Regions from separate parts of the Peribacillus sp. NJ4 genome, predicted to be linked through region 4. Evidence: riboswitches for the same ligand, from Rfam matches in the RefSeq annotation. Region 4 holds a riboswitch; each other region holds the start of a gene.
The links. A riboswitch is a leader RNA that binds a small molecule or an ion and turns the genes downstream of it on or off. The one in region 4 is predicted to bind thiamine pyrophosphate.

Region 1 (7,746 bases), 1.6 Mb from region 4:
ATGATTTATCCCATCTTCATAGTGCTGTATCAGCGGGGGAACCTTTAAATCAAAAAGTGTACGAGGTCTTTAAAAACCATTTCCATATTGAAGTGCGCGATGGATATGGACAGACCGAAAATACCTTGTTGGTAGGTGTAACAAAAGGCATGGAAATTAAATTGGGCTCCATGGGCAAACCGACTCCGGGGAACCATGTGGAAATCATTGATGATTTCGGTAAACCCTGTGCTCCTGGCGTAGTGGGGGATATTGCCGTACATGTCGATACACCCGCTCTCTTTAAAGAATATTTTAAAGATCCCGAGCGGACATCGAAGCAATTCCGTGGGGACTATTATATCACCGGCGATCAAGCGAAAAAGGACGAAGATGGTTATTTCTGGTTTGAGGGTCGTTCTGATGATATCATCATCAGCTCGGGATATACCATTGGACCGTTTGAAGTGGAGGATGCACTCGTTAAACATCCATATGTGAAAGAGTGTGCCGTTATAGCAAGTCCTGATGAAATAAGGGGAAATGTGGTCAAGGCGTATGTCGTCTTGATGGAGGATATCGATCCGAACAGCCAAGACTTGATCAAGACGCTCCAATCGCACGTGAAAGAATTGACTGCTCCATATAAATATCCAAGGAAAATCGAATTTTTAAAAGAGCTGCCCAAAACGACATCGGGTAAAATCAAACGGGTCGATTTACGGAAAAGGGAAGAAGCACTCTTTAACAATTAATCGAACGCATTAACGTCAGCCCCCGGCTGGCGTTTTTTTTAACAGGGGCTGCTTAAAATCATAAATATGGGAATTCGTGAAATGAGATGGTAAACTTACTGCATATCTGAATAGCAAGAATCATTTTATAAGGAGTGTAAAGCCGGAATGGGAACGTTATGGTTCAATGGGTCGATTTATACGATGATTAAAGAAAAGGATCAAGTGGAGGCGCTCTACACTGAAAAGGGGGTAATTGTTGATACCGGAAGCATTGACTATTTAAAAAATGAATATGCCGGCAATATTTCCAGGGAAATCGACTTAAAAGGACAAACCATGCTGCCGGGGTTAGTGGATAGTCACCTACATTTGGTCGGGCATGGTGAAAGACTGCTTCGTCTTGACCTCTCCTTGATGGATAGCAGGGAAGCCATCATGGATGCCTTGAAGGAAAAGTGTTCTAAGACCTCGGCTGGAAAGTGGATTGTCGCCGAGGGCTGGAATGAAAATGAATGGCCCAGTCCCGAATTGATATTACGGGATGAGCTTGACGCGATATCGACGGAACATCCCATCATATTGAAAAGGATCTGCCGTCATGCCTTGGTGGTCAATTCCCGTGCCCTTTTGGAAGCGGGTATTAAAGAAGGTATAAAAGAACCGTCTGGCGGGGTGATCTGCCGTTATCCTGATGGACGGCTAAATGGTTTATTTAAAGAAAGCCAGGCGCAGAACCTGATTTTAGACAGCCTTCCTGGCATTGACCAAGACTATATCGAAACCGCACTCACAGAGGCCATAGAAGACGCATATAGGCTAGGTTTGACTGGAGGGCATACGGAAGACCTCCATTACTATAATGGCTTCATGCCGACATACCAGGCGTTTAAATCGGTAATCGAGGACAGGGAAATGGCCTTTCGCGCCAATTTGCTCGTCCATCACGAAGCGTTTGAAGAAATGCTGGCAGCAGGCGGCCGTTATCAAGAAGGTACGCAATATATCAAATTCGATAGCATGAAGATATTTACTGACGGCTCCTTAGGCGGACGCACAGCCCTGTTGAGCGAGCCTTATGTAGATCAACAGAATACGAATGGTGTCGCGATATTCACTGAAAATGAGCTTCAGGAATGGGTGGGAAAAGCAAGGGATGCCGGAATGCCGATTGCTGTCCATGCCATTGGCGATCTCGCTTTTGAATACGTCTTGAATGCGATTGAAGCCCTCCCCGTGAAAGAGGGACAGAGGGACCGGCTCATCCATGCGCAGATCGTCCGGCCGGAGCTGTTGGAGCGGGCAGCAAAGCTGCCGGTCATCTTTGATATCCAACCGGGTTTCGTCCCGTCCGATTTTCCGTGGGTGGAAGAAAAGGTTCCAGCCAATTTATTGGAATCCTCCTATGCCTGGAAAACCTATTTGAATTTGGGCATCATTTGTGCGGGCGGGTCAGATGCGCCCATTGAGCCATTAAATCCAATTTTGGGTATTCATGCAGCTGTCACAAGAACGAAAATCAACAGTGAGGACAGTACCGTATATGGCTTGGACGAAAGGCTTTCCGTTTATGAGGCCTTCGCACTTTATACAAAAGGGAGTGCTGCGGCAATCGGCCAGGAAAAACGCCGCGGTCAGATCATCAAAGGGTATGATGCCGATTTTACCGTGTTTAATCTGGATGTCTTTGCTGTTGCGCCGGATGATCTCCTAAAAGCTGAGGCGGTCATGACGGTCATCGATGACAGAATCATGTATGATAATAATTAACGGTTGCAAAAAAAGAAATGGATATACAAAATAGTTAAATGGAATTCGGTTAAAGGAATGTAAATGGAAAGAAGGCAGGTTATGAAAGTGGATGAACAAAAAGAAGGGGCGATCTATGCAGCCCTTTCTTACATGATGTGGGGAGTCGTGCCGATTTACTGGAAGTTCCTACAGGGAGTCGGTGCTACGGAAATTTTAGCTCAGAGGGTATTATGGTCTTTCGTTTTCATGTTGGTTTTATTGATGTTCATGAAAAAATGGCAAGCGTTTCTTGATTATGTCAAAATCATTTTGCGAAATCCCAAACTCTTTGCAGCATTACTAACGGCGTCACTGCTCGTTACTGCTAATTGGGGTGTGTTCATCTGGGCCGTTAACTCAGGACGGATCCTCGACACGAGCCTTGGATATTATATCAACCCGCTAGTCAGTGTACTATTGGGTGTGATAGTCTTAAAAGAAAAATTGAGCGGAGCACAAATCATATCGTTCCTGCTTGCAGGAATCGGAGTCTTGATCCTTGGCATTCATTTCGGTACGATCCCGTGGGTCTCTCTTGTTTTGGCCATGACCTTTGGATTATATGGTCTGGCAAAAAAAATGATCAAGGCCGAGTCGGCGATCGGGCTGACGCTCGAAACGATGATGGTAACGCCTCTGGCCCTGGGTTACCTGATATACTTGATGAACCAATCAGAAATGCAATTCTTTACAGCGGGAAGCACAAGCTTGCTGTTGGTGGGCGGTGGGATTGTCACGGCCTTGCCACTTTTATATTTTGCAAAAGGGGCGGAGAAGATCCCGTTATCGATGCTGGGAATTTTTCAGTATATCGCTCCGACCTTATCCTTATTGATCGGGGTATTCGTCTATCATGAAAGTTTTACCAAAGCGCATCTTTTAGCGTTTTTATTCATATGGTCAGCCTTGGCGGTTTATACGCTATCCATTACGAAATGGGGTCAGGCAAGTGCCCGAAGGTTTAAAGGCAAAGGGAATATTGGTGCGTGAATAAGAAAAAATGCTTGGGAGATCTCTCCCAAGCATTTTTTTATGCCGGTATATAATAAAACGGTTTTACGGCATAGGGGAAATGCCAGGGTCATGAAAGGTAAATCTTCGGACCTATTTCAGAAACAATACAATTGGAAAGGCTGACAGGACTGTGAACGGGCATTGCACGAGGGTTATTTTCCAGGAATTGGCTATAGAAGGAACTATCCAAGTTAATGATATGCGTTGTCAGGAATGCCGATATGGTGGCGTTCGGCTTTCTATTGCTATTTAATTCATCGATGATTCCCTGTGCAGTGGTAATCCCGATCCCGTGTCCATAAAAGAGGTTGTTCCCTAATAATATGGCATTTTCACCTTGCCATTCAGGAGTTTCCAAGTCGTGATCAGGGTTTTCGAAGTAAACGCAATCCCCTGGTAAATAATCCGTTCCTTGATGAATATCAAGAGCCATATTGCTTGGAGGGCGAAAGTTATATAGAAATACGTTTGAAAAAAGATAGTCAAAATTCCTAGGACCGATTAAATCCAAAATGGCCTTTAAAAAAGTGACGACTATCGCTGTACCGCATTCGAAGGCGTAAAGCCTTCCATTCAAGAAAATGTCCAGGAGTGCGGCATGAGGGGGAATCCCTGGCTGAAGGGTAAATGTGCCATCCTTTGAAACGCGCCAATATTGTTCATTGCTTGCCGATTCATCAAGCGTGGAAAATTCTGGACTGCTTTTATCTAACGAAATGGCGGCCTCGATGACTCGGTGCCTCAGTTGTATATCGAAATTAAGGTATCCGAAGTTCCGGTATTCAAAAACGTTAGAATCTTCCGCCAGCAATTGGAGAATTTCAAGCGATGTATCAGATGCTACACCTGGTTGGATTTGACTGACATCTAACCATTTGTGATTAATCTTTATCATGATCATATCCACCTTTTGTTTATGAAATGAAGGGTTTATAAAACCAGTACACAAAAAAGTCTACAGGTAATGCTCATTATATGAATGCATGCAAAGAAATGACCATTTGGAGCATTTCAGGCATCATGGCAACCGAGAATGATTGGTATGGCAAGAGGGATGATCATTTTGCTTACAATGATTATCATTTTCCAAAAAGATGTTTTGGTGGCTGTGCTAAACATTTAGGAGGAATACCTTTCCAATTAGGGAGAAGGAGCAAATTAGTATTCCCTTTTCTGAATGAATTGATATAATGAGAGAGAAAAGTTCATATGTGCGAGAAATGTAGGGGGGCCAGTAAAGCTGGCTGAGATTGCGTCCTTTAGATGCTGACTCTTTGAACCTGATCTGGATGATGCCAGCGGAGGGAACATATTATTACTGACTTTCTGTTTTGTATGTTAACGTCCGAATTCATCTTCGGGCGTTTTTTGTATTTTTATAGACCCTGGCGCCCCATTATGGTTCCGGCATATGGATCTTATATGATGTGTAGGAGGATAATAACTTGAATAAATTTTTACCACTGTTGACTTCGTTGTACCTTTTGGCTGGATGCGGTGCAGGCGGAACTAATGAAAAAGAAGAAGCATCTAAAAATGAAGGCAATAAAGAATTAAAAAAGGTATCGGTCGTGCTCGATTGGACACCGAATACAAACCATACAGGTTTGTATGTAGCCAAGGAAAAAGGATATTTTAAAGAACAAGGTCTGGATGTGGATATTATCATGCCAGGTGAAGCTGGAGCTGATAAGCTTGTCGCTTCAGGGAAATCCGAATTTGGCGTGGGCTACCAGGAGGGCATTACGCAGGCCCGCGTGCAAGGCGTCCCGATTGTTTCGGTAGCTGCTGTTATCCAGCACAATACATCTGGATTTGCTTCACCTGAGGCAAAAAACATTAAAACACCCAAGGATTTTGAAGGGAAAACATATGGTGGCTGGGGGTCTCCGGTTGAAAAGGCCATCATTGATTCACTCATGAAAGAAGAAAATGCGGATGTAAATAAAGTGGATATAGTGAATACAGGAGACACGGATTTTTTCACTTCGGTTAAAAGGGATATAGATTTTGCCTGGATATATTATGGGTGGACAGGTATTGAGGCTGAGTTGCGAAATGAAAAGCTTAATATGGTTTACTTAACCGAATACTCGGATAAGCTCGATTACTATACACCTGTTTTGACAACGAATGAAAAGATGATAAAAGAGGATCCCGAGACTGTTAAAGCATTCGTTCATGCAGCTTCGAAAGGGTACCAGTTTGCGATAAAGAACCCTGGTGATGCAGCAGACATGCTAATTAAGTCTGCCCCGGATCTTGATGCAAAACTAGTGAAGAAAAGCCAGGAGTGGCTTGCAGCTAAGTATCAGGATGATGCTCCGCGTTGGGGTGAACAAAAGCTTGAAATTTGGAAGAATTACAGTGATTGGATGACGGAAAATAAGCTTCTTGAAGGTGATTTCAATCCTGAAAAAGCATTTACCAATGAATTTTTACCAAAATAGGAGGAAATACAATGGCCAATTCATTAATTAGTATACAAATCATTCCTAAAGGGGATGTCATCCCTTTGGTCGACGAAGCAATCAAGATCATTGATGAATCAGGTGTCAAGTATGAGGTTCACCCGCTTGAAACGACAATGGAGGGTGAGCTTTCCGAACTTTTTGCCGTGATAGAAAAAATGAATGTAAGAATGATTGAATTAGGCTCGCCGAATGTCATATCCCAAGTGAAAATATTATTTCAGCCGAGCGGAATTACGATGGATACGTTAACGGAGAAATATCGGGCATGACCGGAAGGGGAATTTGGAAGAAGGGGGCTCCCTTCTTTCTTTTATTATTGTTGCTGATAATATGGGAGTCAGTGACAGTCTTATTAAAGGTTGAAAAATGGCTGCTTCCCGCTCCGTCGGCCATTTTCATTGAAGGAATTGAGTCGTCCCAGAATCTTTTTGGTCACCTTACATCAACAACTGAGCTTGCGTTATCGGGTTTTTTTATTGGAAGCTGCATTGGATTATTAATCGCGGCAATCCTACATCTGTTTCCAGGCGTGAAGGACGCGGTTTACCCTCTGCTCATACTATCACAAAATATACCTATCATAGTTTTGGCACCGCTTTTAGTAATTTGGTTTGGCTTTGGCATGATGCCTAAGTTAATCGTCATTTCGCTAGTATGTTTTTTTCCGGTTGCGGTTGCTTCATTGGACGGTTTTCGCCAGACACCATACGAACTCAAGCATTATTTCAAGATGATGGGAGCGGGAAAAAACCAGTTATTTTGGAAGCTTGAACTTCCTCACTCGATCCCGTTCATTTTCTCGGGCCTGAAAATTTCGGCCACCTATAGTGTAATGGGTGCGGTTATTTCGGAATGGCTTGGGGCAAAGTCGGGGATTGGTGTTTATATGACGCTCGCTTCCTCTGCGTTCAGGACAGATCGGGTGTTTGTTGCCATTTTCATCATTATGGGAATGAGCTTGCTCTTTTTTGGGATCATCACCTTCCTCGAGAAACACTTAGTTTCATGGAAGATAAAGGAGGGTGCAAAGGATGAAGCTGGAAATTAAAGATGTCTCCTATTCTTTCGATGGTAAACAGAATATTTTAGAGAATATGGATTTCCATGTGGGAGATGGGGAATTTGTCACAATCCTTGGGCCATCCGGCAGTGGTAAAAGTACATTGTTCCACTTGATAGGCGGTATTTTGAAGCCGGATCATGGCAACATTTCGCTGGACGGTAAAAAGATAAATGGCTTAAAGGGCCATATAAGCTATATGCCGCAGCAGCCTTCCCTTTTACCTTGGAGAACGGTATTGGAAAATGTTTTGCTTGGAAGCGAGCTTGCTGGGATCAGAGATAAAGAAAAGGCAAAAGCCCTTTTGGTGAAAGCTGGATTAGCAGAGTACGAGAAAGCATATCCGCATGAATTATCTGGAGGCATGAAGCAAAGGGCCGCATTCATTCGGAGTATCTTAAGTCAACAGGACTTGATGTGCCTGGACGAACCCTTTTCTGCCTTGGATGAACTGACAAGATTGCAAATGCAAAAATGGCTGCTGTCCGTTTGGGAAGAAAATCGGAGGTCGGTGCTTTTTGTTACGCATAGCATCGATGAAGCCGTTTTCCTTTCAGATAGAATATATGTGTTATCAGCAAAACCCGCTGCTGTCATCAAAGAAGTGGCAGTGCCATTTCCAAGGCCAAGAAGTGAAGAACAGCTGCTTAGTGATGAATTTTTCCATTTGAAGAGAGAATTATATGCAGCACTA
Region 2 (7,746 bases), 1.2 Mb from region 4:
GGAAATTACGGCATCATCGGCAATATTACATGTAATGGAAGCATTTACTTCCAAAATGCTTGGATATAAAAATTCGATGACCTCGTTAACTAGCTTAGCAATGGAAAATAGATCTGGTGGTGATGTTGAGGTTTCCTTTTTGGAAATATTAAGAAATTGTGTAATCCGATAATTGAGCTGATCCAATTCCTTTGAAATGATATCAAGGTATTTTATTTCCGGTTGTTCTGCCTGTAACAATTGTATGAATCCCATGATGGATGTCAGTGGATTTCGGAATTCATGGACAAAGCTAGAGGTCATTTGGCCAAGGAGCGTCAAACGGTCTTTATGGTTTGGGCTTATGAAATTATAGCGTTCTTCTAGTTCCGTCGTTTTCAATTCGGTATAATGGGATAATGCAAAATGAATGAGTTTATCGAAGTAAACGTTTATTTGCTTAATTAGATCGGATATCTCTTCTTTGGGTGCTTCGGAATTCAAAACGTGCTCAATGATGATGGATCTGCCGATGGTTGCAGTGGAAAAGAAATTTTCCATATCCAATTGCTTATTAACTCGATCAGACGCAATTTTTCCCCCTACGACCTTCATTACATCGTCTATGTCAGTATCCGATTTTCCAAGCTGATCCATTAGCAGATTAAAGATATTTTCCACTTCTCCCTTAAAATATCCCATATATCCGTCCGGTAAATGCAGCAACTCATCTTTCCATTTGGATATGATACTGCTTTTTTGAGAAGATAAAAAGTGAATGGTCATTTCTCGATTAGATACCATTTTGCCCTCCATACTGTAGGAAAATGAATTTACTTTTGACCCAGAAATTAATGTATTAGAAAAAAATTACAAAATATTAAAATAATTACATCTTGCTTTTATGATAACAGATTAGAGTTCTTTTAACATGTGTCAATTGGATAAATATTCGTCAATCAATCGATAAATACCTTTTTTGACACAGTTTTATTACAGTGATTACATGAATTAATAATAAAAAAAGGTATCCGTAAAGTTAATGACGGTTACCTTTTTTTATGAAATGTATATGGTTCGATATGAACGATCACATGCTGGATATTATATTCCTTCAAAAGATTCTCTTCGATTTTAACCGTAATATCGTGACCTTGGATGACGGTCAAAAGAGGGTTAACATGAACAGTAGTTTCGAGCAGGATTTCACTTCCGTGCATACGGGCCTTAATTTCACTCATGTCTTTAACACCTTCTGTCAATATAATGGTTTGTCCGATCTTTTGCAGGAGCTGCTCGTCGAAACCATCGGTTAAAGAGATGGAGGCATCCCGAAAGATATCCCAGGCCGTTTTGCATATGATGATCCCCACGACTGCTGCAGCTATTGCATCAAGCCAAGGGATTCCCATCTTAGTACCGATGATTCCAATGAAAGCACCAACACTGACAAGGGCATCGGAACGATTATCCTGTGCAACGGCGTAGATGGAAGAGCTGTTGATCTTTTTACTTAATGCTAAGTTATAACGGTAGATTCCGTACATGAAGATTGCAGAGAATAGGGCGACATAACCGGTAAGCATATTGGGAACGGTTGTTGAATCTTGCTGGAAGAAGGATTCTATAGCACTGAATACAACCTGCAGGCCTACGGTGATCATGATGAAGGCAGCTACCAACGAGGCTACGGTTTCCGCCCGTAAATGTCCATATGAATGATTATCATCTGGAGGTCTCTTCGAAATTTTCAACCCAATCAATACGGCTATGGAAGCGATGATATCGGTCGTATTATTTAAACCATCTGCCCAAAGTCCTTTAGAATCACCGAAATAACCAAATGACAATTTAAGGGCAGACAAGAAGATGTAAGCGGCGATGCTTATGTAGGCGCCTTTTTCAGCTGAAATCGAATGTTTATCCATGTCCATTCCCTCCCCAATGTAAATTAGGCTTAATAAAGATATCAAAACAAACCTTAGTGAGTCTATAGAAAAATTGTCGTATTTAGCCATCTAACTTGGTTAATTGCAGATGTATTGAAGGTATGTAAAGAAGTTGTTTATAAGAAAGAATATCTCCATAAAATGGGAATAACAAGTTGTTGACATATCCAATTTCTTTAGTTGTCAATTAAAGAAACTAGTAGTATATTCTAACCGAGGATCGAAAAATAAATACTTCCACAAGGGGAGCCAAAAAGGCTGAGAGTGAACGGTTGAGTTCAGACCCTATGAACCTGATAGTTAGCACTAGCGTATGGATGTGGTTTTGGATACAAGCAATACTGGGCATCCATTACCGCCCCGGTGTTGCTTTTTTTGCGCAAAATTGGCAGGGGGAACTCATGGACACTTTTTCATTTTTGGAGAAAGGAGTGGCATGATGAAAAATAAAACGTTATTCATGACAGAGGTCGCCATTTTTGCTTCATTGGCTTTATTACTGGATATGGTCTCTGGATTCATTTTTTCAAGAATCTGGCCTCAAGGGGGTTCGATTTCAATAGCCATGGTACCTATTTTTCTGATGGCATATCGTTGGGGCATAAAAGGTGGGATGTTAGCCGGATTGTTACTTGGACTATTGCAGATTGTAAGTGGTACAGCATGGATCGGAACACCGATTCAAGGCTTCATTGATTATTATCTTGCCTTTATGGTTGTCGGGATATCCGGTGTATTCATGAACAAGTTTGTAAACAGCTATAAAGAGGAAAAGCGTTCCAAAGCGAAATTATACGGGATTGGTGGCATGTTTTTGGGCAGCTTCCTGAGGTTTCTCTGTCATTTCACTTCTGGAATCGTGTTTTTTGGATCTGCAGCGCCAAAAGGACAGCCAGTAGCGGTTTATTCATTCATTTATAATGGGACTTATATGCTGATCAGTTTTATTTTATCGGCCATTGTGGTGATGATGTTATATTCGGCAGCTTCAAATGTATTACTGAAAAAAGCCTATTAACAAGAAAGCCGGATTCTACAAGAATCCGGCTTTTTTTCGGAGAATGACCAAACGATACGTACAGGGCGAACTGGCTCAATCTCATTTTGCAATGAATACCGAACAGGGGGCGTTTTTCGCAATTGAACTACTTGTACTTCCAAGAAAGAATTTTTCCAAACCGCTTTTAGAGCTATTGCCGACGACGATGAGGTCGGCCGCAGTTCTTTCTGCATATTCACATATGCTATCTGGCGCATGTCCTTCCAATATCTCGAATTTCCCCTTTACTTGACATTCACTTAGCAATCTCAACGTATTACTTTCTGCGTTCCGAACACTATTCTCGATGGGGGAAGGGGTGTCAATTACCTTTTGTTCTCGCTGTTCAACTTCAACGACGGGATGTGTCTGGACGGGATCGACATAAAATCCTGCAGCGGGTACGAATCCAGGAGCTGTGACGTTTCCCATGATACTCTGTTCAACCTTATCATTTAGGACATGGACTACGGTCAGTTCAGCTTCAGGAAATGCCTTTTTGATTGTTGCTCCATATTCCACGGCCTGTGTACTCTCTTCATTTCCATCAAAAGCGACGACAATATTTTTTACGTCTTTCATAATATCATCTCTCCCATTTATAAGTCTTTAAGGTGTTATACCCACTTTTAAATGGCTTCACGCCTTTAATTGGTATATAGATCGCCAATTACGGGTAAAGGATAGATACGAGCATTGTTAAAATGGTTGGATGAAATCCTGGTCCTTCAATTAGTTGGCGTGCTTTATTTTTCATTCGGAAGGAATATCATCAGCAAGGAAGCCGGTACGCGAGTATAGTGTTAAAAGAAAAAGCGACTGAGCTGCGGCCTTTTAGTCAATCGACGAGTTTTCTTTAATAAAAAGGGTAAAATATTTTTAATGAAACATGTCGCAGATGGGAAAATGGGGGTACAAATGAGAGGGTTAGTGAAATTAGTTCTAATTATAATATTGGCGATTGTGGTTTTAGGCGCCGGTTCACTCTTGTATTTCAGGCAGGGTGCAGATATAAGCCATCTTGAAAATAATCTTCAGCAACCGACAGGAATCTATGATCTGGATGGGAATCTTGCCAGTACGATCACGGCAAATAAATCCGAAGGTGTTGCGATAGATGAAATACCGGAACATATGAAACAAGCGGTGGTTTCCATTGAGGATCACCGTTTTTATGAACATCACGGTATAGATTATCAAGGGATCTTGCGAGCCTTGGTTAAAAATGCGAAGGCTGGAAGTGTTGTTGAAGGCGGGAGCACGCTCACCCAGCAGCTTGTGAAAATCACGATGCTGGAATCGGATCGAACATTGAAGAGGAAGATAGGAGAGTTTTTTCTAGCCCAGGAAGTTGAAAATCAATATACGAAAGATGAAATTCTGGAAATGTATTTGAATCAAGTTTATTTTGGCCATGGGGCATGGGGAATCAAAAAAGCTGCAAATATTTATTTTTCCAAAGAGGTCTCTGAATTGACCGTTGCCGAGGGAGCCTTGCTGGCGGGTGTCATTAATCTACCATCCAAACTTGATCCATATAAGAATTTGGACGGAGCAGTGAAACGGCGTGATTTGGTTCTTTCCAGAATGGCGGAACATGGTTATTTGACGAAAGATGAAGAAGCAGCCGCAAAAAAAGATTCGGTGACACTTCTTATGGGGGAGAAGGAAACCGATCCATTAAGAGGTAAGTATCCATATTATGTTGATCATGTTTTATCGGAAGCATCGAGTAAATATGGAATTAAGCTTGAGGAACTGCTTTCAAAGGGCTATAAAATTTACACTACACTGGATCAATCCATGCAGCAGGCTACAGAATCCGTGTATGCGAATGAAGCCAATTTTCCAGTTGGAACGAGTACAGAGCAAATGGTTCAAAGCGGGTCAGTCCTCCTTGATCCTGAAACGGGCGGGATAAAGGCACTAGTCGGTGGGAGAGGTGAGCATCAATTCATGGGATATAACCGGGCAACCCAGCTGTCAAGATCTCCGGGTTCATCCATTAAACCACTTGTCGTTTACACTCCAGCGGTTGAGGAGGGATACGATATCACTGACCCTTTAAAGGATGAAAAAATGAGCTTCGGTGAATATGAGCCAACAAACCTGAGCGGTGAATACAAAGGAGAAGTACCCATGTATGAAGCGGTGATGAATTCCTTGAATGTACCAACGGTTTGGCTATTGAATGAGATTGGCATCGATAAGGGGCTGGATTCACTTGAGCGGTTTGGGATTCCGTATGACAAGGATGATCGAAATCTGTCGCTAGCTCTAGGAGGGATGAGGAAAGGTGTGTCCCCGCTGCAGATGGCAGGAGCCTTTTCAGCATTTGCAAACGATGGGGAAAGGGAGGAAACTCATGCCATTGTAAGAATAGAAAATAACGATGGAAAAGAGGTAGGGGCCTGGAAAGAGAAAAGCACCAAAGTAACCTCTAAAAGCGTCGTCGATAAAATGAATGCGATGCTGCTTGGTACAGTGGAATATGGCACAGCTAAAAACGCGGCTGTTTCCGGTTATGAAATAGCAGGTAAAACAGGTTCCACACAAGTGCCCATCGAAGGGATTTCAGGGGTTAAAGATCAATGGTTCATCGGTTATTCACCTTCACTGGTCGGTGCTGTATGGGCTGGATATGATAAGACGGATGAAAAAAATTACCTAACGACACACAGCAGTCAGGGAAGTGCACTCATCTTTCAAAAAATAATGTCGAAAGCTCTACAGAATCAAGCGGCTCAATCCTTTAAAGCTCAAGATATCGGACCGCTAATAGCTGAACAACAGGCACTTATAGCTGAGCGACAGGCAAAGGAAGAAGAGGAGCAACAGACAAAGGAAGAAGAGGAGCAAAGAAAGCAATATTGGATTGATAAAGGAAAAGAAATTCGGGATGGTTTGAATAAATGGAGGGATTGGGAGGTGCCGTGGTAATTTTTCTGAAAAGGGAGTATGGAACACACGCTCTTTCCAATAAAAATCTACACAAAAAAAGACTGTCAATCATTTGACAGTCTTTCATCATTCTTAAAAAATAAGATTTGCTATTATGCCGATTACGACGATTGCGCCTATGACCATTAAAATGGTTCTCATTCTATACACCCTCTTCTTATCCTGAAATTGTTGGAATCATTTAAATGTTAACGGTTTGGTTCGATTGGAAACCAAATGCACTTTCATCATTTTCTTTACAAATAGCCTGTACTTTTTCGAGCATGGCATGTACATTTTCGCCTTCAAGTATGACTTTCATGGTTGCACATTCTTGGAGAATGAGCACAAAGGATACAAAAGTTGAAAGTTTCTTGGCATCAACCAATTTATGGTTGCAGATAAAATATATATTCCCTTTAAAGTCTTTCGTAACTTGATATAGGTTCATGATTTGTCGCATGGATAATCTTTTATTTGTTTTAATGTCAGAAGAAATCACTTTATTCATGTCGTTTACTCCTTTATGTTTTTATACTTTTGGAAAAGCATAATCAAGATGTCAATTCAGCTACAATTTTTAAAATCGAACAAGTATGTTTGGTTTTTTTATGTAATTGTTAGCGGGTCATGTTGTATATTTACCCGTGTAAATGATTTTGAAACCTATTTGAAAATTTCAATTCTTGAAGGGAGAGGGACAATGCTCACACTAATTAAAAATGGGGAGATTTATGGCCCGGAATATATGGGACCAAAAGATATCCTCTTGGTTGGAAAGCAAATTGGCTTCATTGAGGACAAGATTGATGTACCTGCCAATTTCGTTGAATTGGAAGTGATTGATGCGAGTGGTCAAGTCGTGGTTCCGGGTTTTATAGATGCTCATGTACATATTATCGGCGGAGGCGGTGAAGGAGGATTCAAGACGAGGACACCTGAAATACAATTAACGGATGCCACGTTAGCGGGTATAACGACATTGGTAGGGGTCATCGGAACAGATGGTACGACAAGGACGATGCCAGCACTGCTTGCTAAAGCCAGAGCGCTTGAAGAAGAAGGAATTAGCTGCTTCGTTCAGACAGGTTCATATCAAGTTCCAGTCAAGACGTTAACCGGCAAGATTGAAGATGATTTGATTCTAGTGGATAAAATTATCGGTGTGGGCGAAATCGCCATTGCCGATCATCGTTCTTCGCAGCCGACTGCAGCTGAACTTGCTAAACTAGCCTCTCAGGCGCGTAATGGAGGTCTGTTGTCCGGGAAAAGCGGTATCGTCAACATTCATGTCGGCGATAGTCGAGATCATTTGCAGGTAATTGAAGAAGTGGTCGAGACAACGGAAATACCAATCACTCAGTTTTACCCTACACATATAAATCGAAATCCGCATTTATTCAAAGCGGGGATGGAATATGCAAAAAAAGGGGGGTATATTGATTTCACGACAAGTACGATCAAGAAGTTTCTTGAAGAAGGGGAGGTTAAAGCAAGTACAGCAATAAAAAGGGCACTGGAAGAAGGTGTTGAAATCGGGCAGATCACTTTAACTTCAGATGGACAAGCAAGCCTGCCTGACTTCGATGGCAGCGGCAACCTGCGCGGATTGAACATTGGTACATGCATGTCCTTATATGATTCTGTTGTCGATGCGGTCCTCGAGGATGGGGTGGCAATTGCCGATGCCGTACGAGTTGTGACGGAAAATCCGGCAAATATTTTAAAACTCTCTAAAAAGGGACAGCTTGCGGTAGGTAAAGACGCCGATCTGATTATAATGAAGAAACAAACTTTAGAAATAAATAGTGTCATCGCGATGGGACAGATCATGGTCAA
Region 3 (7,746 bases), 920 kb from region 4:
ATCCTTTTCCGCTATTCTCTTTATTGCTTGGTTATAATCTAGAATGTGTTTTTCAAGTTTTTCATTGTCTTTAATTGGGCTATATAGCCCTACTACCAGTATATCCGCTTTATCGTTTGCCTTTATCAGGGTTGATATAATCTTATCCAGATGGTTGATATACTCCCGTTTACCATCATCGATTTTTCGGTCACTTATTTTCTCCAAGTTCCCGCCGTTACTATTGATCAAGTCATTCGTTCCAATATAAACGATGAAAGTATCGGCTTTATCAAGTTTCGTTTTAATGCGGTAATCATCAAGCTGCTTCATTACCCCATCCGTTTCCTGACCTTTTATACCGTAATTCCAAAAACTCACTTTTTGTTCCGATTCCGGATTATTCAATTCATCCTCCAGACCGTCTACATATCCTTCCCCGTCCTTATCCCCTTTTCCATAGGTTAACGAATCTCCAAAAGCCATCACCCTTTGTACATCTTTCGCTTCCGAGGCTTGAAATTTATATGCCGCGAAACAAATTATTAGTACAATAATTAATAAACCTGCTATTTTTTTCATTTGCTTCTCCTTTTGTCTATTTACTATGAAGTATTTAATCTTTTAAATACCCAAAAATCTGTAGTCCTAACATATAAAATGAATTGTCAGATAAAGAGCAAAGAGTGTATGATAGTATAAAACTTTCAATGGATTGGGTTTCATTCACCGTCCCTTAATAAAAAACCGGCGATACCCTTTATTCTGGAGATAGAATATAGATAGGAGTTTAAATCATGGAAGAGCACATAGAGTTTAGAGAGGCAGAACTATCGGACTTACCCAGGATCGTTGAAATATATAATTCGACAATTGCTTCAAGAATGGTCACGGCGGATACGGAACCTGTATCCGTACAATCGAGGGTTACATGGTTTGAGGAACATGATTCAGAAAGTCGACCGCTATTTATCATTATTATAGAAGGGGAAACTGCTGGATGGATGAGCTTTCAATCGTTCTATGGGCGGCCGGCCTATAATTCCACGGCTGAAATCAGCATTTATATTGATGATTATTTCCGGGGAAAAGGAATCGGACAAATTTCGATTCAAAAGGCAATTGATGTTAGCCCAAAATTAGGGGTGAAGACTCTATTAGGTTTCATTTTTGCCCACAATGCACCAAGCCTGAAGCTTTTTTCCAAATTCGGGTTTGAAAAATGGGCACATTTACCTCAAGTTGCCGAGCTGGATGGCATTGAACGAGATTTGATCATTCTTGGTAAACGTGTCGATATTTAAATATATTTATTTAAAAGCTATTGCCTTGTGTAGTAGCTTTTTTCTCTGATTAAACGAGGACGAAATAGTGAATTTAGAAATACCTATATACTCTCTGGAGGGAAAAATATTCAGATTCTCTTTTATTTGTCAACGCATTTAACAGCGCATCCAATTCTTGACTTGCTTGAACAGTTAGAAGACTTGTAAAACCATAAACTGCTGCCAATTTGATCATTTCCTCTCTCTTTTCTTCTACTTTTTCTATAGTTACCTTCCGACAAATCATATAAACACCTCCTAATTTTTCAATATTTTTACACTTTCATCATAATGAAACTCGTAGTTAAAATCAACTATTTTCCGGAAATTAAATGTGTTATTTCATAGGTTAAATGTGACAAAAAGCCTATTTCAGTCTCTAATTATGTATATTTTGTGACATCCTATATATAAACCTAAATAAAAAAAGCATCCACAAGTGTGATACATTGCGAATGCTTACATCATATCCCTATCCCACGAACCCAAAATATAGTCTATCGCTTACTATGTCATCCATTCCGAAGGAGACTCGTTATTAGGTCTATTTATAACAATCTTATATTCATCTTCAAGTACTTTTAACGGGGCATCGTAAAGGTGCCTTTCATCAGAGGTTTTGTATACTCCATTGGCCAATAACTCTTCAATAAGCTTTGCCTTCCTCTGTTCAATCCTCTTAAATAATTCCGCCATGTAAATGGCTCCTTTCCTAGTCATCATAAAGCCTGCTTCTAGTTGAGCTAAACTGTATTAACTGGTTTGATTTTCACCAAATTATATATACCTTTATTATTATGTCACTAAACGTTATTCCGCAAAAATAAAAGCCTCTTCTAATTCAAGAAGAGGCTGACAGTGTCCGTACGGCTCTTCTTATCTTCCAAGCATATGCTTGTTGGATTTAGCACAGTTCCCAAAATGGGTCTGCTGCCGAGGTTTCTTTGGGCCAAGTCCCTCCACCTCTCTGGATAAGAATTCAATATATAATTGATGTAGACATGATTTTATCCCAATAATCATCAAATGTCAATTACCTGGATCTCCCTTTTTTCCTGAGCCATAAAGGATTCCCTCTTTCAAATACGGGTTGCATTTTCTTGTCTTTCTGATATGATGTCAGTAATTACATACAATTCACACCACTAGGGGAGTCTTTTTTAAGACTGAGATGGAATTAGTTCCGGACCCTTTGAACCTGAACCGGCTCATACCGGCGGAGGGAAGTGGATGATATCGTCCATTTACAGACTTTATCCATCTACCCCGTTCCGTATTCAGGAGCGGGTTTTTTTATTGGGTGTAAACAGGGGGATCCATCTAAAGGAGGATGAACAATGGAGAATACTAAATTAGAAACATTCAGTGATAGACTTCATGGACGGGCAAAAGAGATTTGGAAAAGGAACCATTCACATCCCTTTGTCCAGGCAATTGGAAACGGCACACTTCCTGAAAAGAAATTTGCCTATTACCTGAAGCAGGACTATATCTATCTCATGGATTATTCCAAGCTCTTTGCTTTAGGTGTCATCAAAGCTCATAATATCGAAACCATGGCAAAGTTTGCGAGTATTTTAAATGAAACCCTTCAAGTTGAAATGGATATCCATCGGCATTATGCTTCAGAATTCGGAATCAGCTCCAAGGAATTGGAAGATACAGAACCCACACCAACCACTCTAGCCTATACGGGTTACATGCTAAATGCAGCTCAGCATGGGACTTTGGCAGACCTGATAGCCTGTCTCCTACCATGTGCTTGGGATTATTATGAGATCGGTTTGCTATTGAAAGAACAAAATGGTGAAGCATTGGAAAACAATCGCTACTCTGATTGGATAAGGTCATATTCATCTCCTGAATTCGGTGAAGCACACAAGTGGCTGATTGCTTTGTTGGAAGAATTAACTGAAGGCATGCCCGAAAAGGAACTTCTTAGATTAGAAAAGCACTTTTTGGTGACTTCCCGATATGAATATTTATTCTGGGATATGGTTCAAAATGAGCAGGATTGGCCACTGTAGGTCGTTGATATGATGAATCCAATCAAGAAATTGACATTGACCGCCATGATTACGGCTATAACGACTTTAACCAGTTCATTTATTTTCATCCCCGCCGGATTTGCAAAAGTCTTTCCTATTCAACATCTGGCAAATGTCCTGACAGCCGTATTATTGGGACCTGCTTATGCGGTAACACAAGCTTTTTTAGTTTCCATCATTAGAAACATGTCTGGTACCGGTTCAATTTTCGCCTTTCCTGGCAGCATGATCGGTGCACTTTTGGCTGCCGTCGTATATCGAAAAACACAAAGCTTAAAATTCGCTTGTTTAGGGGAAGTGATCGGGACCGGCATTTTCGGTTCCCTAGCCTGTTATCCACTTGCAATCCTCCTATTGGGAGAAAAAGCTGCTCTTTTTGGTTTTTTACCAGCTTTTATGCTTAGTTCATTCGCAGGTGCGATTTTAGCTTTCATATTACTTAAAATACTTCTAAAAAATAATTATATGAAGGGGTTTTTTTATGAAAACAGCATTAACCATCGCAGGCTCTGATTCAGGGGGCGGTGCTGGAATACAAGCTGATTTAAAAACATTTTCTGCACATGGGGTCTTTGGAATGTCAGCAATCACAGCCGTAACCGCACAAAATACAATGGAAGTGCGTTCAATTCAGGCCATCGATACAGCTATCATTTCGGATCAAATTGCAGCCATTTTTGAAGATATTCGTGTCAATGCAGTAAAAATAGGTATGCTTGGATCAAAAGAAATAGTGGAAACAGTCGCTGCGTCCCTTAAAACATTCTTACCTGACATCGTTATCCTTGATCCTGTCATGATTTCCAAAAGCGGCCACCATTTGCTCGACGAAAAAGCCGTCTCTGCCTTAAAAACGGAATTGCTTCCGCTTGCAACCCTTGCAACCCCAAATGTACCAGAAGCGGAAGTTCTTACTGGCTTGTCGATTCGAACGAAACAAGATTTTTACAGGGCATGCATATCCATACAAGAACTGGGCCCTAAAGCCGTTTTACTTAAAGGGGGCCATGCAGCGGGAAATCCAAATGATCTCTTTTATGATGGGACTGACTTCCACTGGATAAAGGGAGAACGCATTCATACAAAAAACACACATGGTACAGGCTGTACCCTGTCATCCGCCATTACATCCAACCTGGCAAATGGACTGACATTGCTGGAGTCGATCGAACAGGCCAAGATCTATATTTCTGAAGCCATTCGTAATAGCTTTTCAATCGGTAAGGGTCATGGACCTGTCCACCATTTTCATTCATTTTCAAAAAAAGAACGGAGTGAATTAATATGAAGGTTCCTGCAGCCGATTTATTCGTGAGGGTAAGAGAAGGAAAACCACTCGTTCACCAAATCACCAACTTTGTTACGGTCAACGACTGTGCAAATGCCACCCTTGCCATCGGTGGTTCGCCTGTTATGACATCGAGCCCAAGAGAAGTGGCGGATATGGTCAAATTAGCAGATGCATTGGTCCTTAATTTCGGTACGATTGATGATAAAGTCTTGGAAGCAATGGAGATTGCCGGTAAGACGGCAAATGCCCTGGATATCCCGGTCATTTTGGACCCGGTGGGAGTGGGTGCCACCGCCTATCGGACAGAGCAAGTCACAGAACTCCTACGTAAGGTTAATTTCCAAATCATTCGCGGAAATGCGAGTGAGATCCATCGATTGATGGGTGGGGATATCGTTACACGGGGGGTGGATTCGGGGGAACTTGCGATTAGCAATGCGGAGCTGGCTGCACAAGCGGCAAATAAATTGAATAGTGTCGTCGTGGTCAGCGGGGCGAAGGATGCTGTTAGTGATGGAAAACATACGTCCATAATCGACAACGGGAACCTCCTTTTAACAAATGTTACAGGTACCGGATGCATGGCCACTGCTCTTATCGGAACCTTTTCCGGAGTCACGGACGATTTCTATGCTGCTGCAGTTGCCGGTATCTCTACCATGAGCATTTCAGGGGAACTGGCTGCTGGAAAACTTCAAGAAGATGAAGGAACAGGCACGTTTCGTGTGAGATTAATCGATGCAATATCAAGAATGAATAAGGAAACCTGGATGCATGAGGTGAAAATAAATGAAGAAATCCAAAATTGATTTAAGCTTATATTTAGTTACGGAAGAGTCCATAGCAATAGAAGATTTGACCAAAATCATTACAGAATCGGTTTCAGGAGGAGTCTCGATCGTACAACTTAGAGAAAAAAACAATTCCTCCCTTTCCTTTTATAAAAAAGCTTATGCATTAAAACAGTTATTGAACGAGCTGTCCATTCCCCTTATCATTAACGACCGGGTAGATATAGCACTTGCTGTTGCAGCTGACGGAATTCATATTGGGCAAGATGACCTTCCACTGCCTGTCATCAAACAAATGGTTCCTGACGATATGATTATCGGGGTATCAGTCTCCACTCTTGAAGAAGCAATCGAAGCCGAACGAAATGGAGCAGATTATATCGGAGTCGGTTCCGTTTTCCCTACGAAGACCAAACAAGATGCAACGCTAATGGCAATTGAAGATCTGGAGGAAATTTGCCGCAGCGTATCGATTCCCGCCGTTGCCATCGGGGGTATAACTGCCGATAACATTTCCTCGCTTTCTGATAGCGGGCTATCCGGAACGGCAGTCGTTTCAGCCATCATGAATGCTGATAGTCCGAAGACTGCCTCCGAATTCCTTTTAAAAATAATAAAAGACTTTAAATAACGAAATGAGGGGACTGAATTCAGTCCCCTCCCTTATGTTTATGTCAAAACGGTATTCTTAGTTTCCTTCCCAAAAGCTACGGCAACGGCCCCCACTAGAATAGCAATCGTAAATATGGTGAAAATCGTTGAAATCGGAGTATCGGCAGCAACTAAATACCCTACAAGCAATGGACCCAGGACACCGCCAATCCTGCCGATGCCAGCAGCTAAACCAGCACCTGTGCCACGAACTGCAGTTGGATACTGCTCAGGTGTATACGCATAAAGCGCACCCCATGCCCCTAGGTTGAAGAAAGATAGGAACATTCCAGAAACTATCAGTGGTGCCAACCCCTCTGCCGATCCAAAGAAAAAGGCACTGATGGCCGTTCCGATTAAGTATGTGATCAAAACGAATTTACGCCCCATCTTCTCTATCAGCCATGCAGCTGAAAAATAGCCTGGAAGCTGTGCAAGCGTCATGATCAAAACATATTCAAAGCTTTGAATCATACTGAATCCTTTTAGGACCATCACACTTGGCAGCCATAAAAACATCCCATAATAAGAAAAGACCACGGAAAACCACAGAATCCACAGTACAAGGGTCTGGCGGGAGTATTCCTTTTTCCAGACACTTTTCATATTGCTTAATACAGATGGTCTCTGCTTTTTTTCAAGTTCCGTATACTTCGGTGAATCCGGCAGTTTCAAGCGCAGATACAGTGCATATAAAGCGGGAACGGCGCTCAATAACAATGCAACCCGCCAACCATAAGCAGGAATGATGAAATAGGAAATGAGTGCTGCCAATATCCAGCCAACCGCCCAAAAACTTTCAAGAAGAACGACGACCCTTCCCCTTTTACTAGCTTCAACACTTTCAGAGACCAATGTCGAGGCGACCGGAAGTTCTCCTCCGAGTCCCATTCCAATCAAAAATCGCAATATCAAGAACAAGCTGAGTGTACTGACTGCTGCAGACACGCCACTTGCAATTGAAAACAATAATAAAGTAATGATAAAGACATTCTTCCGTCCGACCTTGTCAGCCATTGCACCAAAGAAAACGGCTCCAACAGCCATACCTATAGAGTTAATGCTCCCAATCCAGCCAACCTGTTCACTGGTTAAGTTCCATTCTTGTTTCAAAGCAACAATAATGAAAGAAAGCATACCGACATCAAGTGCATCGAACATCCATCCAAGACCCGCAACACCAAGTAATTTACGCTGCGATATCGTTTTCGCATTATTTCCCATATATTCCTCCTGATGAACTTTAGACCTTCTAGTTATTTTATCCTTATTCATTTTAACTATTAACTTTCATTTTTGCTATAGTAATTACACATGTCATGACAAAAAAATACTTCATTTTTAAAATGATAAAGAAATCTTGGATATTCTGTCGAATGTTATAGATTGAATATTCCCTTTTTTTCATTTATTATAAAAATTGGCATAAATCATAGCGTTATCAATAAGTCATCATGTTTTGCCCAAGTTAATCATTTTATTCAGGAGGGTAATTATGACAAATCTAACGTTAGAAGTAAGTGGAAAGCTGCAAAAATTTTTAACAGGACCAAAAAAGCTCTATATTAATGGTCAGTTTGTGGAAAGTGCTTCAAAAAAAACCTTCTCCACTCCTAATCCTGCTACAGGACAAAAACTTGCCGATGTTTATGAAGCTGATA
Region 4 (7,746 bases):
TGGTCAATGATTGTTTTGATATATTTCATTTATGTAAATCCTTCGTTCAAGATGAAACAGCAAGGCATACCTAATTAGTCCACTTAAGGAGAAGAGGTCTAATATACAATTCGGTTTATCGATTCTTTTTAATAATGTCCTTTTAAATGGATGGCAAGGGCATTATCATTTCACCAACAATGAAAATAATCTCACTCCACCAGAAAAGTAAGGCAGTAATGGAATTAACTCGAATGAAAAAAATTTATAGTACATATTAATAAGGTTTATACTGTGACTATGTTAGGCTAATGAATAACAAGCTTTAAAATCAATATAAAAGAGGTGAAAGATATGTTGAAGAAAATAATGAAAAAAATCAAACAACTTTCCCAAGGCAGCAGTGAGCGAAGACATGGTCATTATCGCCGAGGCAGCAGCAGTAGCAGCAGAGGGTATAAACGATCTCCCATGGGTGGAAGCGACCGCTACAAAAGAAAAGGACGAGGCAGTAGCAGCTAATTCAAATTCTTAGACCCTAATGCAGCATGCAGGTCCATTGAGAGTTCTTTAATATCTGAATAAGGTTCTTGGATGCTTAATAACCTTTTCAGTATATGCACGGTTTCTTTTTCTAACGAAAGCTCTTCTGTCCAAGGAAGAGCCTTTTTACTTTTGGAAGCGTAAGTCGTATAAAGTACATATAAGAGTATTTCCCCCAAATCGTAAAAATCCTGCCTTTTCATCTCCAAAATGGATTCTTTTGCGAGATTGGCCGAAACGGCCCGTTTAGACAAACCAAAGTCTATCAAGATGGGATGATGGTCTTTAAGTAAAATATTTGGTATACGTAAATCTTGATGGAAAATGTCATGGTTGTGTAGAAAGGATACCAACCCGACCAGGTCATCAAGAAAAAGTAGAGACTCTTTCTCAGTGAACGTTATATGATTCAAGAAAATATGATCTTCTAAATTATCCCCTTCAATGAAATCCATCACAAAATAAACATTTCCGTCTTGGGAAAATTTCTCGTGAAATTTGGGCATGTTTTTGTGGTTTAACATTCGTAATATGGAGATTTCACTCTCAAACTGTTCAAGCTCTTTTTTGCTGCGGCGTTTACTTGTCCGGAGCTGTTTGATCACTATATTTTCATTCGTTTTCAAATCATTGCAAAGATAAACAATGCCGTAGCTACCTGTTCCTATTACAGACGTTACCTTATAGCGGTTATTCAAAACCACTCCTTTTTTTAAAGGTATATCCACAAAAAATTGATAGATCTTTCGAATGGAACGCAAAATTGAAACTTCCCTCACCACTTTCATTTTACTTGAGTCAAGAATACACCATACTGATTAACTAAGCTGGAAATATGAATGTTCATGGATAGTTTAACACTGATTTTTGGTAATGCGGTAATGAAACTCTTTTCTTCGGGGTGTTCCTTGATACGATATCCAATAAAATATTGAAAAAATACCAATCGTAAGAATTCCCATCAATGAAAAATGTATTAAAAGACTATTAAAAATTTTACGTAATTTCATATTATAAAATTATCGGATTTTTTTAATTTTTACAAGGAAATTTTACCTCTCATGATTGAAAATGGTTACGGCAAGGTAGTAAATATTGCATCAGATGCAGCTAGGGTCGGATCAAGTGGAGAGGCAGTTTATTCGGCTGCTAAGGGAGGGGTGATTGCCTTCACAAAAACGATAGCAAGAGAAATGGCACGTCACAAACTCAACATCAATTGTGTTGCCCCAGGCCCTGCTGATACTCCTCTATTTCAAGAAATAGGCTCTTATAATGATGGTATAGCAAGCGCCTTGGAAAAAGCTATTCCATTTCGTCGGCTAGCTCAACCCGAGGACATTGCCAGTGCTGTTGCCTATTTCGTTTCGGAAGATGCAGGGTATATTACGGGGCAAACTCTTTCCGTAAATGGTGGATTAACAATGGTTTAATTGATCGTGGTTAGGTGGGTATGCAAGATTGAAAGGCTAGTAATCCTAAAGCAATATAGCTTGAAAACTTTTTCTAATCGTTTGACAATTGGATTTATCGTGTTAATATAAAGGCAAATGAATTATATATACAATTTGTACCACTAGGGGTGCTTTATAGGTGAAATTTGATTTTACCTGAGAAGCTGAGATTAAAGTATGACTTTAAGACTCTTAGAACCTGATCTGGTTTATACCAGCGTAGGGAAGTGGGGTCTGGGACAATACGTTTCTGTATTATTTCAAGTACAACCACTTTCTTTACGTTAAAGAAAGTGGTTTTTTATTTGCAAAAAAAGAGGTGATTAAAGTTTTTTATCCCGTATCATTCATTGAAAAATAGAATTTGGAGGTAATGGACATGAAGTTTTCAGAGGAAATCCGCCAGGAAGTTGATCATATTTGGGAAGCTAGTTTTAATCACCCGTTTGTTGCAGGAATTGGAGATGGCACATTGCCATTAGAGTGTTTTCGTTTTTATGTCATGCAAGATGCCTATTATTTATCTCATTTTGCTAGAGTTCAAGCTTTAGGAGCAGTAAAGGCAACAGACTTACATACAACAAGCAGGCTTGCCGGCCACGCACAAGGAACATATGAAGCGGAGTTGAAGCTTCATGAAAATTTTTCTGAGAGATTAGGCATCACAAAAGAAGAAAGGGAAAATTTCAAACCCGCCCCGACTGCTTATGCTTACACTTCCCATATGTATCGTGCGGCGTATTCTGGACATTTAGGGGATGTTATTGCAGCTATCTTGCCATGTTACTGGCTGTATTATGAAATTGGCGAAAAGCTGCAAGGGTGTGAACCGGAAGAGCCGATTTATCAAGAATGGATAGCGGCTTACGGAGGAGAGTGGTTCCGCTCTTTGGTGGAAGAACAAATTGCGAGGCTTGATGAGATTGCTGAAAAAGTAACAGATGAAGATAAGGAAAGAATGAAGGAACATTTTATCCTTAGCAGCCAATATGAATACTCATTTTGGGAAATGGCTTATCGCTTAGAGACATGGCCTGTTCATAAGGAAATACTGGAAGTATAAAGGAGAATGAAACATGAAAAAAGGATTGAAATTAACGGATATATTAGTCACTATCGTGATTGCCGTAGCATTTGGAATCGTTTATATCCTTTGGGGTTCGATTTATTATTCCGTTAAACCATTAGGATTACATCTAGATCAACTTATTTATGGAATGTGGTTTATAGCTGGCCCCGTTGCCTTTTTGATTTTACGGAAACCGGGTGTAGCACTTCTGGCAGAGATAGCTGCAGCTTCCGGTGAATTCTTTCTGGGTTCACCATGGGGGTTGACCGTACTCTTATATGGGGTGGTCCAAGGTTTGTTCGCTGAACTGCTGTTCATGGCGTTCAGATATAAAAAATTCAATATGTCGGTGGCCGTTTTAGCTGCGGTGGCTTCCTGCCTGGGATCAGTCATCATGGATTTTGCATACGGGGAAATAGGTGCGCTCTCCCTTTGGAATCTATCGTTATTCATGATTGCGAGGTTCTTGGGTTCCATATTCTTTGCAGGTGTAACAGCTTATTATCTAGTTAAAGTCCTGGAAGCAACAGGAGTAACTAATCTTGTTCGTCCAGTTTCAAGTAAAGATTATGCAGAACTGGACCAAAAGTAGAGGTTGATGGCCATGGAACGAATCGTTCATGTTGAGAAGTTAAGAATGAAATTTCCAGGTGATGAGTCCTTGATTTTCAAGGACTTATCCGTCTCATTTGATAAAGGTGAAAAAGTTCTATTGTTGGGACCATCAGGATGTGGTAAGTCGACTCTTTTGCAAGTATTAAGCGGATTAATTCCGAATTCCATCGAAGTTCCGATGAAGGCGGAAGAATTGAAGTGTCCTTCTTCATGGGGATATGTTTTTCAAGACCCTGATAGTCAGTTTTGCATGCCATTTGCGGATGAGGAAATTGCCTTCGTCCTTGAGAATCTTTCCGTCCCTAAGAAAGAAATGAAAGAGAAGATCCAAAAACATATCCATGAGGTAGGATTGAACCTAAAAGATATCCATACAAGTATTGATACATTATCAGGCGGGATGAAACAGCGTCTGGCCATTGCTTCAGTATTGGCCCTTGAACCGGAAGTGATATTTTTAGATGAACCAACCGCCATGCTCGATCCGGAAGGAACAAAAGAAATTTGGGACTTGTTGAAGGGAGTCGGACGAGACAAGACGGTTATTATCGTGGAACATAAAATTGATCATGTTTTAGAATTCATCGAACGAATCGTGCTTTTTAATGATGACGGTCAAATCATAGCTGATGGTCCAAAAGATACCATTCTTTCCCTATATAAAAATGAAATGAAAGAACATGGAATTTGGTTCCCTGGTGTTTGGGATGAGTATGTACATGACCATGAGCTCATTCGTGAAAACCCATTTAGTGTTGGTTCCCCCCTTATGCATGTGCAAGGTTTTAGCGGATTCCGGAAAAAGGAAGCGAAAATCAAGGTTGAAGAGCTGCAGGTCAATTCAGGGGAATGGATTGTAATCAGTGGAGAAAATGGCGCGGGGAAGAGTACTCTTTTACATTCACTGATGCAGTTCATAAAAACGAGTGGTAAGTATGAATTAATGGGGTCCCCTATTAGAAGGGTGAAAAATCTAACGGATCATATGACGTTTGTTTTTCAAAATCCTGAGTTTCAGTTCGTTGCAAATTCTGTATATGAAGAAATTGCTTATTCATTGAGAATTGAAAAAAGGCCGCAACAAGAAATCGAGGAGAGAGTCCGATCATTGCTTGGAGTGTTCCGCCTTGAGGCACATCGGGATAAACATCCGTTTCAATTATCAATGGGTCAAAAGCGTCGCTTAAGTGTAGCTGCCTCAATCGTAATAGACAAAAAAATCATTCTCCTGGATGAGCCAACCTTTGGCCAAGATTCGAAAAATACCTTTGCATTACTGGAATGGTTTGAGGAATACCGAAGGCGCGGAACAACAGTGATCATGGTAACTCATGACGATCATATTTCAAACAACTTTGCAACCAGGATCTGGACGGTTAAAGACGGATACGTAATAAGGGATGAAAACATCACGCAATCAGGATTTATGGAGACAAAAGTTAAAAGGAGTGTCATGTAGATGAATGTTACAAATACAGAAACATGGCTCCATAAGGTTAATCCAAGCCTTAAACTTTGTGTATTGCTCGTGTTATGCATCGTGGCGCTATTCATTCATGACCTGAATTACATGATGAATATTACCATTGGCGTTTTACTTTTATTTTTGTTTTTTACCGGGCATTCGATAAAACGCATCTTACTTTTGTCGATCCCTTTTTGTTTCATTTTTATATCCACCTCTTCCGCAATGATATTATTCGGACAAGGTGAAACGGTTTGGTTTGAGTGGGGTCTCATATCGATTTCTGAAGAAAGTTTCATAAGGGGGTTACTGGTAGGCTTTCGAGCTTTGCTTTTCGCGGCACTAGGTTTAACTTTTTCCTTAACGACGAGACCAGTGAACTTGTTTTATTCCTTAATGCAGCAAGTAAAGCTTAAACCGAAATATGCCTATAGTTTCATGGCGGCATTAAGGCTCATCCCCATCATGATGGAGGAATTCCAAACGATACGAAACGCAATGAAGGTACGTGGTTTCAAAAGGGAAAAAGGGATTAGATCAGTATATTTTAAAATGAAAGCTTATTCCATCCCGTTGTTATCCGGAAGCATCAGACGTGCTCACCGAATCGCGGTTGCGATGGAGGCCAAGCGATTTACAGACACTCGGGATCGAACATACTATTATGAATTTGGGTTTTCAAGAAAGGACCATGGATTCATTCTGTATTTTTTCATCCTGCTGTTGGCTGGGTTTTATCTATCGATTCAATTCCCGTTACTATCTTTGATTTTATGAGATTGCAACTTTACTAGTTAGGGGTTCTTAGTATGAATGCACTAGAATTGCATATTATTTCTACTGGGAAACAGCCAATTGAAAAGTTCGTAGAAATCGCTTCTAGGATTCAGGAACATGTTGATTTCTTCTATCTAAGGGAAAAGCACATGAATGCATCAGAACTCTATCGGGCAGTGACCCTATTACATGATAATAAGATTCCGCTGTCTAAGATCATCATAAATGATCGGGTGGATGTAGCCTGGGTACACAAAGTATTTGGTGTGCAATTGGCTTTTCATAGTTTAGATGCAGGAGTCGTAAAAGGAGCATTTCCAGGGATGAGTGTTGGCTGTTCGATCCATTCCATGGATGAAGCGAAAGCCGCTTTCCGTAACGGAGCCGATTACGCGATCTATGGACATGTTTTTGAAACAAATTCAAAACGCGGCCTACCTCCTAAGGGAGTGGAGGAACTTCAAGCAATCACAAGAAATGTCAATCTTCCGATTATTGCGATAGGCGGAATAACTCCTTCCAATTGCCAAGTTGTAAAGGATGCGGGCGCACACGGAATTGCGGTCATGTCAGGTGTGCTTGAAGCTGAAAACCCGGTTAGAGCCGTTAAAGAATATTCGAAGTCTTTAGGAAAGGAGATATAAAATGAATTCCATATATGATGCAATCATTGTTGGGGGAGGAGTAATTGGTGGATCCATTGCTTTTCAATTAGCCAAACGAGGTAAAAAGGTCCTTTTATTGGAAAAAGATAGAATTGCCAGTAAAGCATCCAGTGCTGCAGCCGGGATGTTAGGAGCACAAGCCGAATTAGATGCTGATAACCCGCTTTTTAGTTTGGCAAGCCGAAGCAGGGGGATGTTTCCTGCACTGTCGGAAGAATTAAAGGACTTAAGTGGAATTGACATCGAATTAGTGAATAAGGGTATGTTTAAGGTGGCGCTAACGAATGATCAGGTAGCCGAATTGAAGGACATGATCAAAGTCCAGCAAGATGCTGGACTAGATGCGGAATGGTTATCGACTGCCGAAATAAGGAAAATGGAACCGCTTCTTTCGGATGAGATTAAGGGAGCCATGTTCATTCCGAAGGATGGACAAGTTTCAGCCACCAGGCTGTCGCTCGCTTTTGCTAAATCTGCAGCTTCCCTTGGTGTAGATATAAAGGAATTTGTCCATGTCTCTGATTTATGTACGGAAAACGGATGTGTAAAAGGAGTGGTCACAAATATAGGCGAATTTTCAAGTGAAAATGTAATTGTGGCAAGTGGTGCGTGGAGTGCCTTCCTCCTTGAAAAATCAGGGATAAACCTCGATACATATCCGGTAAAGGGAGAGTGCTTTTCCGTCCTGACTGATCGTCCATTACTTGAAAAAACGATCTTTTCACATGGCTGCTATCTTGTGCCCAAAGTTGGCGGAAGAATCATTGTCGGAGCAACGGTTAAAGCGAACACTTTCGATCAAAAGGTAAGTTTGGAAGGGATTTCAACGTTAATAGAAAAGGCAACGCAATTGCTTCCGGCAATTAAAGGAACCGAGTGGGAAAAGACATGGGCAGGTATACGCCCCCAAACAGGGGATGGATTGCCATATTTTGGTGAGCACCCAGCATGTAAAGGACTTTTCATTGCAACGGGGCACTTCAGGAATGGCATCCTGCTTTCTCCAATTACAGGTGTACTTATAGCGGATATGGTGGAAAGGAAGACAAATCCTGAATGGTCCGCTTTTCGATTGGATCGTTCGATACAGACCCTTTTTTCTTAATGGAGGTGGATGAATTGGAATTGATTATTAACGGGGAAAAAATACGGATACCTGCTGATGAATCAACAGTTACA

Region 1: linked by a shared signal. The riboswitch ahead of QUF94_RS07760 (ABC transporter substrate-binding protein) and the one ahead of tenA (thiaminase II) in region 4 are both predicted to bind thiamine pyrophosphate.
Region 2: linked by a shared signal. The riboswitch ahead of thiT (energy-coupled thiamine transporter ThiT) and the one ahead of tenA (thiaminase II) in region 4 are both predicted to bind thiamine pyrophosphate.
Region 3: linked by a shared signal. The riboswitch ahead of tenA (thiaminase II) and the one ahead of tenA (thiaminase II) in region 4 are both predicted to bind thiamine pyrophosphate.

Annotation. Positions count from the first base shown of each region.
Region 1 is NZ_JAUCFQ010000001.1:1,539,199-1,546,944, forward strand. It holds gene mbcS (acyl-CoA synthetase MbcS) at 1-734, shown strand, start outside; gene QUF94_RS07745 (amidohydrolase) at 882-2,483, shown strand; gene rarD (EamA family transporter RarD) at 2,565-3,494, shown strand; gene QUF94_RS07755 (protein-glutamine gamma-glutamyltransferase) at 3,586-4,413, opposite strand; TPP riboswitch at 4,733-4,842, shown strand; gene QUF94_RS07760 (ABC transporter substrate-binding protein) at 4,964-5,968, shown strand; gene QUF94_RS07765 (thiamine-binding protein) at 5,980-6,261, shown strand; gene QUF94_RS07770 (ABC transporter permease) at 6,258-7,040, shown strand; gene QUF94_RS07775 (ABC transporter ATP-binding protein) at 7,024-7,746, shown strand, end outside.
Region 2 is NZ_JAUCFQ010000001.1:4,310,301-4,318,046, reverse strand. It holds gene QUF94_RS21500 (histidine kinase N-terminal domain-containing protein) at 1-783, opposite strand, end outside; gene QUF94_RS21495 (cation diffusion facilitator family transporter) at 1,029-1,913, opposite strand; TPP riboswitch at 2,161-2,263, shown strand; gene thiT (energy-coupled thiamine transporter ThiT) at 2,368-2,946, shown strand; gene QUF94_RS21485 (universal stress protein) at 3,028-3,549, opposite strand; gene QUF94_RS21480 (transglycosylase domain-containing protein) at 3,850-5,907, shown strand; gene QUF94_RS21475 (hypothetical protein) at 6,110-6,418, opposite strand; gene iadA (beta-aspartyl-peptidase) at 6,611-7,746, shown strand, end outside.
Region 3 is NZ_JAUCFQ010000001.1:4,028,662-4,036,407, forward strand. It holds gene QUF94_RS20020 (DUF459 domain-containing protein) at 1-561, opposite strand, end outside; gene QUF94_RS20025 (GNAT family N-acetyltransferase) at 777-1,283, shown strand; gene QUF94_RS20030 (aspartyl-phosphate phosphatase Spo0E family protein) at 1,357-1,551, opposite strand; gene QUF94_RS20035 (Fur-regulated basic protein FbpA) at 1,812-2,000, opposite strand; SAM riboswitch class I at 2,178-2,282, opposite strand; TPP riboswitch at 2,442-2,546, shown strand; gene tenA (thiaminase II) at 2,642-3,331, shown strand; gene thiW (energy coupling factor transporter S component ThiW) at 3,344-3,865, shown strand; gene thiD (bifunctional hydroxymethylpyrimidine kinase/phosphomethylpyrimidine kinase) at 3,834-4,640, shown strand; gene thiM (hydroxyethylthiazole kinase) at 4,637-5,452, shown strand; gene thiE (thiamine phosphate synthase) at 5,433-6,065, shown strand; gene QUF94_RS20065 (MFS transporter) at 6,104-7,309, opposite strand; gene QUF94_RS20070 (aldehyde dehydrogenase family protein) at 7,581-7,746, shown strand, end outside.
Region 4 is NZ_JAUCFQ010000001.1:3,106,172-3,113,917, reverse strand. It holds gene QUF94_RS15495 (hypothetical protein) at 1-78, shown strand, start outside; gene QUF94_RS15490 (hypothetical protein) at 383-514, shown strand; gene QUF94_RS15485 (protein kinase domain-containing protein) at 498-1,283, opposite strand; gene QUF94_RS15480 (SDR family NAD(P)-dependent oxidoreductase) at 1,533-1,955, shown strand; TPP riboswitch at 2,091-2,219, shown strand; gene tenA (thiaminase II) at 2,356-3,039, shown strand; gene QUF94_RS15470 (ECF transporter S component) at 3,053-3,637, shown strand; gene QUF94_RS15465 (ABC transporter ATP-binding protein) at 3,650-5,119, shown strand; gene QUF94_RS15460 (energy-coupling factor transporter transmembrane component T family protein) at 5,120-5,902, shown strand; gene tenI (thiazole tautomerase TenI) at 5,935-6,546, shown strand; gene thiO (glycine oxidase ThiO) at 6,548-7,672, shown strand; gene thiS (sulfur carrier protein ThiS) at 7,687-7,746, shown strand, end outside.